4 regions of the Vibrio owensii genome follow, and region 1 is predicted to be linked to each of the others. Evidence: predicted binding sites of a transcription regulator. Region 1 holds the regulator's gene; each other region holds the start of a gene.
The links. The regulator PurR, encoded in region 1, represses purine synthesis genes. The targets are predictions, from matches to a motif close to TNANGNAAACGTTTNCNTNA.
Positions count from the first base shown of each region.

Region 2: glpX (class II fructose-bisphosphatase) is a predicted target of PurR. The motif match lies at 1,177-1,196, and genes of this name have one in related genera.
Region 3: A9237_RS02260 (inosine/guanosine kinase) is a predicted target of PurR. The motif match lies at 1,239-1,258, and genes of this name have one in related genera.
Region 4: A9237_RS05045 (NCS2 family permease) is a predicted target of PurR. The motif match lies at 1,178-1,197, and genes of this name have one in related genera.

Region 1 covers NZ_CP019959.1:731,160-733,350, reverse strand. Annotated here, with positions in the region: cyclic di-GMP riboswitch class I at 106-195, opposite strand; gene purR (HTH-type transcriptional repressor PurR) at 481-1,485, opposite strand; gene torD (molecular chaperone TorD) at 1,930-2,191, opposite strand, start outside.
Region 2 covers NZ_CP019959.1:1,557,409-1,559,599, forward strand. Annotated here, with positions in the region: gene rraA (ribonuclease E activity regulator RraA) at 30-560, shown strand; gene zapB (cell division protein ZapB) at 664-906, opposite strand; gene glpX (class II fructose-bisphosphatase) at 1,253-2,191, shown strand, end outside.
Region 3 covers NZ_CP019959.1:519,581-521,771, reverse strand. Annotated here, with positions in the region: gene mnmA (tRNA 2-thiouridine(34) synthase MnmA) at 1-757, opposite strand, end outside; gene A9237_RS02265 (hypothetical protein) at 948-1,217, shown strand; gene A9237_RS02260 (inosine/guanosine kinase) at 1,334-2,191, shown strand, end outside.
Region 4 covers NZ_CP019959.1:1,135,465-1,137,655, forward strand. Annotated here, with positions in the region: gene A9237_RS05045 (NCS2 family permease) at 1-1,156, opposite strand, end outside; gene A9237_RS05050 (aminoacyl-histidine dipeptidase) at 2,190-2,191, shown strand, end outside.

The sequences.
Region 1 (2,191 bases):
TCGGTGTAATTAATATTACGCCACCAAAAATCAGGTCCGAGAGATTAGCAAATGCATGCAGACACAATGTCATTAAAGGGTAAACTCACTTAATGCATATTTGCCATCGGTAACCCCGCTACCTTCCATCTAATAAGATGGTTCAGGCCGGAGGCTTTGCGTCCCACCCTTTCGAATGGTTTGCCCTGTGCGTGACTCTTTGAGAATACTTCGTATATTGAATTAACATCACGTTTCAAATATAAAAGTGTGATCTTGGTTCAGTTAATAGCGTTAAATTGATGTGTTTTGTTTCATATTGCTGAGCATCTACTTGTCATACAAAAGCTTGATGTAGGAAATGGACTACACCTTAATTAAAACAGCAACTTATCGAAGTTTAAGGTTGTATTCTTGAACTGAAATATTAAGGGAAAGTTATTTTTAGGCATTAAAAAAGCGCCCATAAGAGCGCTTTGTAAAATGAGTTCGCAGATGAGGTTAGTTTAGTTTCTTAACCGTGTTGCGAACAACGATCTCTGGTTGCATCTCGAACACACGTTTCTCGTGTTCTTTGTCTTTGATGCGCTCCAAAAGGATCTCAAATGCGTTTTTACCCACACGACGTTTTGGTTGGTGGATAGTCGTTAGCGGTGGAGAAAAGTATTCTGCAAGCTCAATGTTGTCGTAACCGATCACGGATACATCATCCGGTACTTTGATACCGTTTTGCTGCAAGCGGCTCATTAAGCCTAGCGCCATTGTGTCGTTAAAGCAGAAGACAGCCGTTGGGCGTTTTTCCATTGCAGTGATGTTATCTGCCGCCAGTACAGCAGTATCACACTCAAAGTTACCTTCAAGAACCCAATCTTCGTTAACCGTTAGGTTTGCTTCCGCCATCGCTCGGCGGTAACCAGCGATACGCTCTTGGCACGCCGCTTTTTCAAAATGACCGCTCAAACATGCGATGTCAGTGTGACCGTTATCGATCAGGTATTTCGTCGCGATGTAGCCGCCTTCTTCCGAGTTATCGATGATCTTATCTGCCTGTGAGCTCTCAGGGCCCCAGTCCATCACAACTTTTGGAATGTCAGAATGGCGGTCTAGCATCTCTTTTAGCTCTTCCGTCAAGTCAGAACACATTACTAGGATGCCATCTACGCGTTTCTCAGCTAGCATGCGGATGTAGTCACGTTGCTTCTCGTAGATACCGCCCGTGTTACAAAGAATTAGAGTGTAACCTTGACGGTAACAGTAACTCTCAACACCATCGATGACTTCAGAGAAGAATAGGTTGGTTGATTGAGTAACTAACATACCGATAGTACGAGTAGAGTTGCACTTCAAGCTACGAGCAACGGCGCTTGGCGCGTAATTTAGTTCATCAACCGCTTTCATTACTTTTTCTTGGGTTGCTTCTGCAACAAAGCGAGTTTTGTTAATTACGTGCGAAACCGTTGTGGTAGAAACGCCGGCTAAGCGAGCAACGTCTTTAATAGTGGCCATAAATGATGTCCTGTATCGAGCTACTGAATACCGTGAGTGAAGACAACCATACGCTTAGGGTCTTGCACAAACCGAGCAACTGCAAGAAAGGGCATTGCTGAGATATTTGGCAGTGGTTGTTCCGAATCGGTATAAAAAGATTTGTAGCAACATTTGTTGCTGAGACTCATATTCCCTTCTTTTATAAGTGAGGAATTAGTCAGCAATCATGTTAAGAAAACACAAAAACCGCTATATTTCAGCGGTTTACATATAAATCATATTTAATCGTTTGCGCTCACATTTTAGACTGATGTGGGCAGGCTGGCAATATTTTCAGCGGTTGTTTTGTGCCCTTGAGGTCACATTTTCACGGCTAAATTGGTTGGGTTTCTTTAAGCCAGATTAAAACTAAACGAATAAAATAGGGAGCCTAAATAGCAGGCTCCCTAAAATAGGCGGCAATTATTCACCAAGAAGGTAGGTGCTGTCCAGTTTACAAAATGCAATTAATAGTTGCGCAACGCTAACATAGAAGCCAAATTCGTCGAACTGCTTACATTTAGCGGCAAACTGAGGTAGCCAAGTCAAAAGATGCTGTTGGATGAAATCGTTCTGCTTTTCGAACGCTTCTTCCATATGCTTTTCTTGCTCTAGTTCGTTAGAGCGAATAATCATATTACCCAAGAAATCCAACTCTACCGCTAGGTGGTCAGCTGGCTCTTTC
Region 2 (2,191 bases), 830 kb from region 1:
ACAACAGTTTCTGTTTAGAAAGGTACGCTATGGAATACAATACCTCAGCACTCTGTGATATCTATCTTGATCAGGTAGATGTAGTTGAACCAATGTTCAGTAACTTTGGCGGTCGAGCGTCGTTTGCCGGGCAAGTGACGACAGTTAAGTGCTTTGAAGACAACGCACTGATCCGCGAAACGTTAGAACAAGATGGTATCGGACGAGTATTGTTGATTGATGGTGGCGGTTCCCTACGCAGAGCCTTAATCGATGCAGAAATCGCAACGCTTGCAGAAGAAAACGAATGGGAAGGAATTGTCGTTTACGGGTGCGTCCGTGAAGTGGACGAACTAGAAGACATGAACCTTGGCATTCAAGCACTCGCGTCTATCCCTGTAGGGGCAGCAAACCAAGGTATCGGTGAAATCGACGTCCCGGTTAACTTCGGCGGTGTTAGCTTCCTACCCGAAGATTACATCTATGCAGACAGCACTGGCATCATTCTCTCTCCTGAGCCATTGAATGTCGACTTAGAGCTCGATGAAGAAGACGACGACGGTGAGGAAGGTTTAAACTAACCTTACTCCATGAGTAGCGACTAACTCCAGCGCTAAAAAAACATCGCCAAATACGCAAACACCCGCCGAAGCGGGTGTTTTTGATTCTGGATACTTAAGTGGATTACTCCACTTCGTCCATCTTGCCAAGTAGTGCACGGATGCGCTCTTGCCACTGAGCATGCTCTTGTTGAGCTTGCTGAGATTTTTGCTCAAGCTCTTCACGTTGAGAACGCATTTCGTTAGCTTCAGCTTCTAATTTCACTTTGTCTTCTTTCAGCTCTTCAACTTCCATCTGAAGAAGAGTGATTGTGTCAACTGCAGTTTGAATTTTCGCTTCTAGTTGTTCTAGTACTTCAAAAGACATCTTGGCCTACCTATTGTTATTCCGTGGGACGATGCGCGAGCGTTCGCTTGCACCTTACCTATGAGGTTCATTCTACTCAGCGTAGCGATGAGAAACACTTACTATATTCGATATTTTGCATCATTCGGTTAAAAAATCAGCGCAATCTCACTAAACGCTGACTTTTCTTATCCTCGAAGCATTTTTGAGCAATGTATTTTCCCATCACTACCCCATAAACTCACCCAAGTATTGATCAAATTCAACTTAGTTAAAGTAAAAGCTCAGCAAAAAGGCAAACGTTTAACTGACGATGTGATAAAATCGCCGCGCAAATTATTCTTCCCTCTTGTTACTTGGAGACATCATGAAACGCGATTTAGCAATGGCATTTTCCCGTGTTACTGAAGGTGCCGCTTTGGCTGGTTACAAATGGCTTGGCCGTGGCGACAAAAACGCAGCGGACGGCGCTGCAGTTGAAGTGATGCGCACCCTGCTGAACAAAACAGACATCAGTGGTGAAATCGTTATTGGTGAAGGTGAAATCGATGATGCACCAATGCTGTATATCGGTGAGCAAGTGGGTATTGGTGGCGACGAAGTCGATATCGCGGTAGACCCAATCGAAGGCACACGCATGACCGCAATGGGCCAATCTAACGCCCTAGCAGTATTGGCAGCGGGTGAGAAAGGCAGCTTCCTTAAAGCGCCAGACATGTACATGGAAAAACTGGTTGTTGGTCCAGGTGCAAAAGGCGTTATCGACCTAGGTAAGCCACTTAAAGAAAACCTAGAAAACGTAGCAAAAGCACTAAACAAGCCTCTTGATACGCTAGTCGTTATTACTCTTGCGAAGCCTCGTCACGATAAAGTGATCGCAGAGATGCAAGCAATGGGCGTTCGCGTATTCGCTGTGCCAGACGGTGATGTAGCTGCTTCAATCCTAACTTGTATGCCAGATAGCGAAGTAGATATGATGTACTGCATCGGCGGCGCACCAGAAGGCGTAGTATCAGCAGCGGTGATTCGCGCACTAGACGGTGACATGCATGGTCGTCTTCTTCCTCGTCACGAAGTAAAAGGTGATACGGAAGAAAACCGCATCTACGGCGCAGCTGAACTACAACGCTGTGAAGAGATGGGCGTAAAAGCGAATGTTGTATTGAAGATGGAAGACATGGCGCGCAGCGACAACGTTGTCTTCTCAGCAACAGGCATCACTAAAGGCGACCTGCTAGAAGGCATCTCTCGCCAAGGCAATATCGCAACAACAGAAACTCTGTTGATCCGTGGCCGTTGTCGTACT
Region 3 (2,191 bases), 210 kb from region 1:
CACCGATGTGCAGACCTTTACGCTGACCAAGTGTGTGGTACATCAGGCCTTGATGTTGACCAATCACTTCGCCCTCAGGTGTTTCGATGTTACCTGGTTGAGCTGGAAGGTAGCGACCTAGGAATTCTGTAAACTTGCGTTCACCGATGAAACAAATACCCGTAGAGTCTTTCTTCTTCGCTGTGATTAGATCTTGCTCTTCCGCAATGCGGCGTACTTCTGGCTTTTCTAGATCACCAACAGGGAATAGGCTACGTGCGATTTGCTCGTTGCTTAATGTGTATAGGAAGTAGCTTTGATCTTTGTTGCTATCGAGACCACGTAGCATCTGTGGTTTTTCACCGTTCTCAGGGAAAGAGCGACGCACGTAGTGACCCATTGCAATGTAATCCGCATCAAGCACTTCATCAGCGAACTCTAGGAATGCTTTGAACTTGATTTCTTTGTTACAAAGAATGTCTGGGTTTGGTGTACGACCTGCTTTGTATTCTGCAAGGAAGTACTCAAATACGTTATCCCAGTATTCAGCAGCAAAGTTGATGGTGTGTAGATGAATGCCCAGCTTGTCACATACTGCCTGAGCATCAGCAAGATCTTCTGCTGCTGTACAATACTCTTCGTTGTCATCTTCTTCCCAGTTCTTCATGAACAGGCCTTCTACTTGGTAGCCTTGTTGCTTTAGAAGATACGCAGAAACAGATGAATCAACGCCGCCGGACATACCGACGATGACTTTCTTTTGGCTGTTATCAGACATTACTAAACACCACTAAAATTAACGGGACGCAGATTCTACCAGAATCCACTGACCGGTGACAGATCCGAGATCGAAATCACACTTCGATTTTGGCTTAAATTTATCCAAATGCGAAGGTGAGGGTTAAATTCGATAAGTATAGAAGGGTTATATATGGCATAGTTGGCAAAAATCCAAGAGGAAAAAGCAAATGACTGAAGAAAACCAATTTATGCAAGAAAGTGAGTTGATTGAAATTGTTGAAAATCAGCTAGAAGATGGCAATCCGCTCAAAGTAAAAGAAACCCTGATGCGTTTAATGATGACAGGTACACCACGTGAAGATGCGGTTGCTATGATGGCATGTGCAATGTCGATTGAGATTTTCGACGTGATGAAAAACGAAGGTGAATTCAATCTGAAACGCTACAGCGAGCACCTTGATCAATTACCAGATTTGGGTTTCATGGAAGGCGAATAGGCCGATTGAAAGAAAAAAGCAGACTGCAAACGTTTGCTATAATTGCCTTTATTGCTGCTTTAATAACGGCGGTATAGAATCCGTTCTCCTTTTCATCCCTTACTCAGACTAACAATATGAAATTTCCTGGACAACGCAAATCCAAGCACTATTTTCCTGTTCATGCTCGTGACCCATTGGTGAGCCAAGCACAAGAAAGCAAAAAGATGACGCGCACTCACATCATCGGCATTGATCAAACGCTGGTTGATATTGAAGCGAAAGTGACAACGGATGTGATTGAAAAGTACGGTTTGAGTAAAGGACACTCGTTGGTTATTGATGATGCAACAGCAGAAGCTTTGTACCAACAGCTAAAAGCAGAATGCCTGATTACCAATGAGTATGCAGGTGGTACGATCGGTAATACGCTGCACAACTACTCCGTGTTGGCCGATGACCGTTCAACACTTCTTGGCGTAATGAGCCAAGATATCAAAATCGGCAGCTACGGTTACCGCTACCTATGTAACACATCTAGCCGTATGGACCTGAACTACCTACAAGGCGTTGATGGTGCAATCGGTCGTTGTTTTGCTCTGATTACCGAAGATGGTGAACGTACTTTCGCAATCAGCGAAGGTCAAATGAACCAACTTCACCCAGACAATATCCCCGAGAAGATCTTCAAGAGCGCATCTGCTCTAGTTCTCACTGCATACCTAGTTCGTTGTAAAGAAGGCGACCCAATGCCGGAAGCAACGATGCGCGCTATTGAATACGCGAAGAAGCACGATGTACCAGTGGTATTAACGCTAGGTACTAAATTCGTTATTCAAGATGATCCAACATTCTGGCAAGAATTCATTCGCGACAATGTTTCTGTCGTTGCGATGAACGAAGACGAAGCAGAAGCATTAACGGGCGAGTCTGATCCTCTAGCTGCTTCAGATAAGACGCTTGAGTGGGCTGATCTGGTTCTTTGTACTGCTGGT
Region 4 (2,191 bases), 400 kb from region 1:
AGAAAGTAAGAGGCATTACCAAACAAGTAACCACAACTGGTGCAGCTTCTGTTAGGTCACGCCAGTCGATACCAACAAGACCAGAAAGCATTAGGATCGCTACGTAGAACAGCGCACCAGATGTTGCGTAAGCTGGAATCATACCTGCTAGTGGCGAGAACAACAGAGCTAGAAGGAACAATACGCCAACAACCACAGCTGTTAGACCAGTACGACCGCCTGCTGCTACACCAGAAACACTCTCAATGTATGACGTCGTGTTAGATGTACCTAGTAGAGCACCTACTGATGTTGCTGTTGAGTCAGCAAGTAGCGCTTTGTTTAGACGTGGAATGTTACCGTTCTCGTCAGTTAGACCTGCTTTTTGTGAAACGCCAACTAGCGTGCCTGCAGTGTCGAACAAGTCAACGAATAGGAAAGCAAATACTACCGAGATCATGCCAACTTCGAACAGACCAGAGAAGTCTAGCTGCATGAAGGTTGGTGCAATGCTTGGTGGTGTAGACATGATGCCGCCCCATTGAACGTCACCAAAGATAAGACCAAGAATTGTCACACCCAAAATGGCAATCATAACCGCACCTTTCACACCACGGTGAACCAGCGCGATAGTCATAAAGAAGCCAATAGCCGCAAGTACAGATGGTAGCGAAGTGATGTTACCCATTGAAACTAGCGTTGCTGGGTTATCTACTACGATGCCTGCGTTTTTCAGTGCGATGAACGCAAGGAAAAGACCGATACCTGCAGAGATACCTGTACGAAGAGAAAGTGGAATTGAGTTGATGATCCACTCACGGATCTTGAACACACTCAAGACAATGAATAACAGACCAGAAACAAATACTGCTGCTAGCGCTACTTGCCACGTGTAACCCATACCCAACACAACAGAGTAGGTAAAGAACGCGTTTAGGCCCATACCAGGCGCCTGAGCGATTGGGTAGTTTGCTACTAAGCCCATGATGAAACAGCCAATAGCTGCAGCAAGACACGTCGCAACGAACACGGCACCACGATCCATACCAGTATCTGCAAGGATAGCTGGGTTTACAAAGATGATGTAAGCCATAGTTAGGAAGGTAGTGATACCTGCGATGATCTCAGTGCGCACGTTGGTGCCATTTTCACTAAGTTTAAAGAGCCTTTCGAGCATGATCGAATCCTGTAAAAGGTAAAAAGTAAACGGTTGCGTAATCGATTGGCTCGAATTATAAAGTTATCAAATAACAAATTCCAGATAGAATTTTCACTCTAATAGGATTTTTTTCTTCGGATATGAAACCTATCCGCTAGTGTTTTAAACAGGCTAAAAATTTAGGCCTTAGAAAACAACGACTAACAGAGTTATGTTCTGTGCAGTCCAACGTGTACAAACTGAACAATGTATTAAACTTTCAAACGCAAACCCGAGGTTTTGGACGTAAAACACCCACAGAATTGGTCAGGAAATGAAATATGTGGAAGAAGCAGTAGTAGAATGCGAGCTTGGTGGCGAGAAAGTAGCCGAAGTTTGGAATTGCAGATAAAAAAACGCCACTCAATTTGAGTGGCGGTGAATCATGTCAGCACTATGCACTGAAAAAAAATTCCAATTTATAGGGGTGAACAAATTTGTTCGAGTCACATGCGTTGGCTTCAATTAGTAACCAAAGCTTGTTGGGTATACAAAGTTACCGGTGTAAACAGATTTGCTGTTCCAGAACATTGCACTTGGTAAACCTTTCATAAATATCACCTTCTAAATCAATTAATACTGTTAATTTGGTTGATTTCTCGGTTCCTTGGAGGCGATAAACGGACTCATCCTTTGAGCATTTCATTCTTCTCTCAGAAGCTGGTTACAAATATACCACCAAGAAATTTAATTACAAGCATTTTAGTGACCAAAATCACAAAACATTGATAAATTGATCTTCATCAAGAATTAACTGTAATTAAATTACAGTTTAGTAAATTAAAAAATAGCCAAACTTTCAATTCATACTAAGTGCGTTGCATTAGTGTATTGCATTGTGTTCATAATCTGTGACAGTTCTAGGGCAAATCCTTTTCACCACAACTACTAGAACGGCTTTTGTGGTGGTATGCTGATGGCAATTTCAAGCCAATACCGATTAGCATTTACTGCTAAACACTCATTAAATTTACGGTTTAAATTTGGCAAAGCACATCAAAAGGAGTCTTCCGT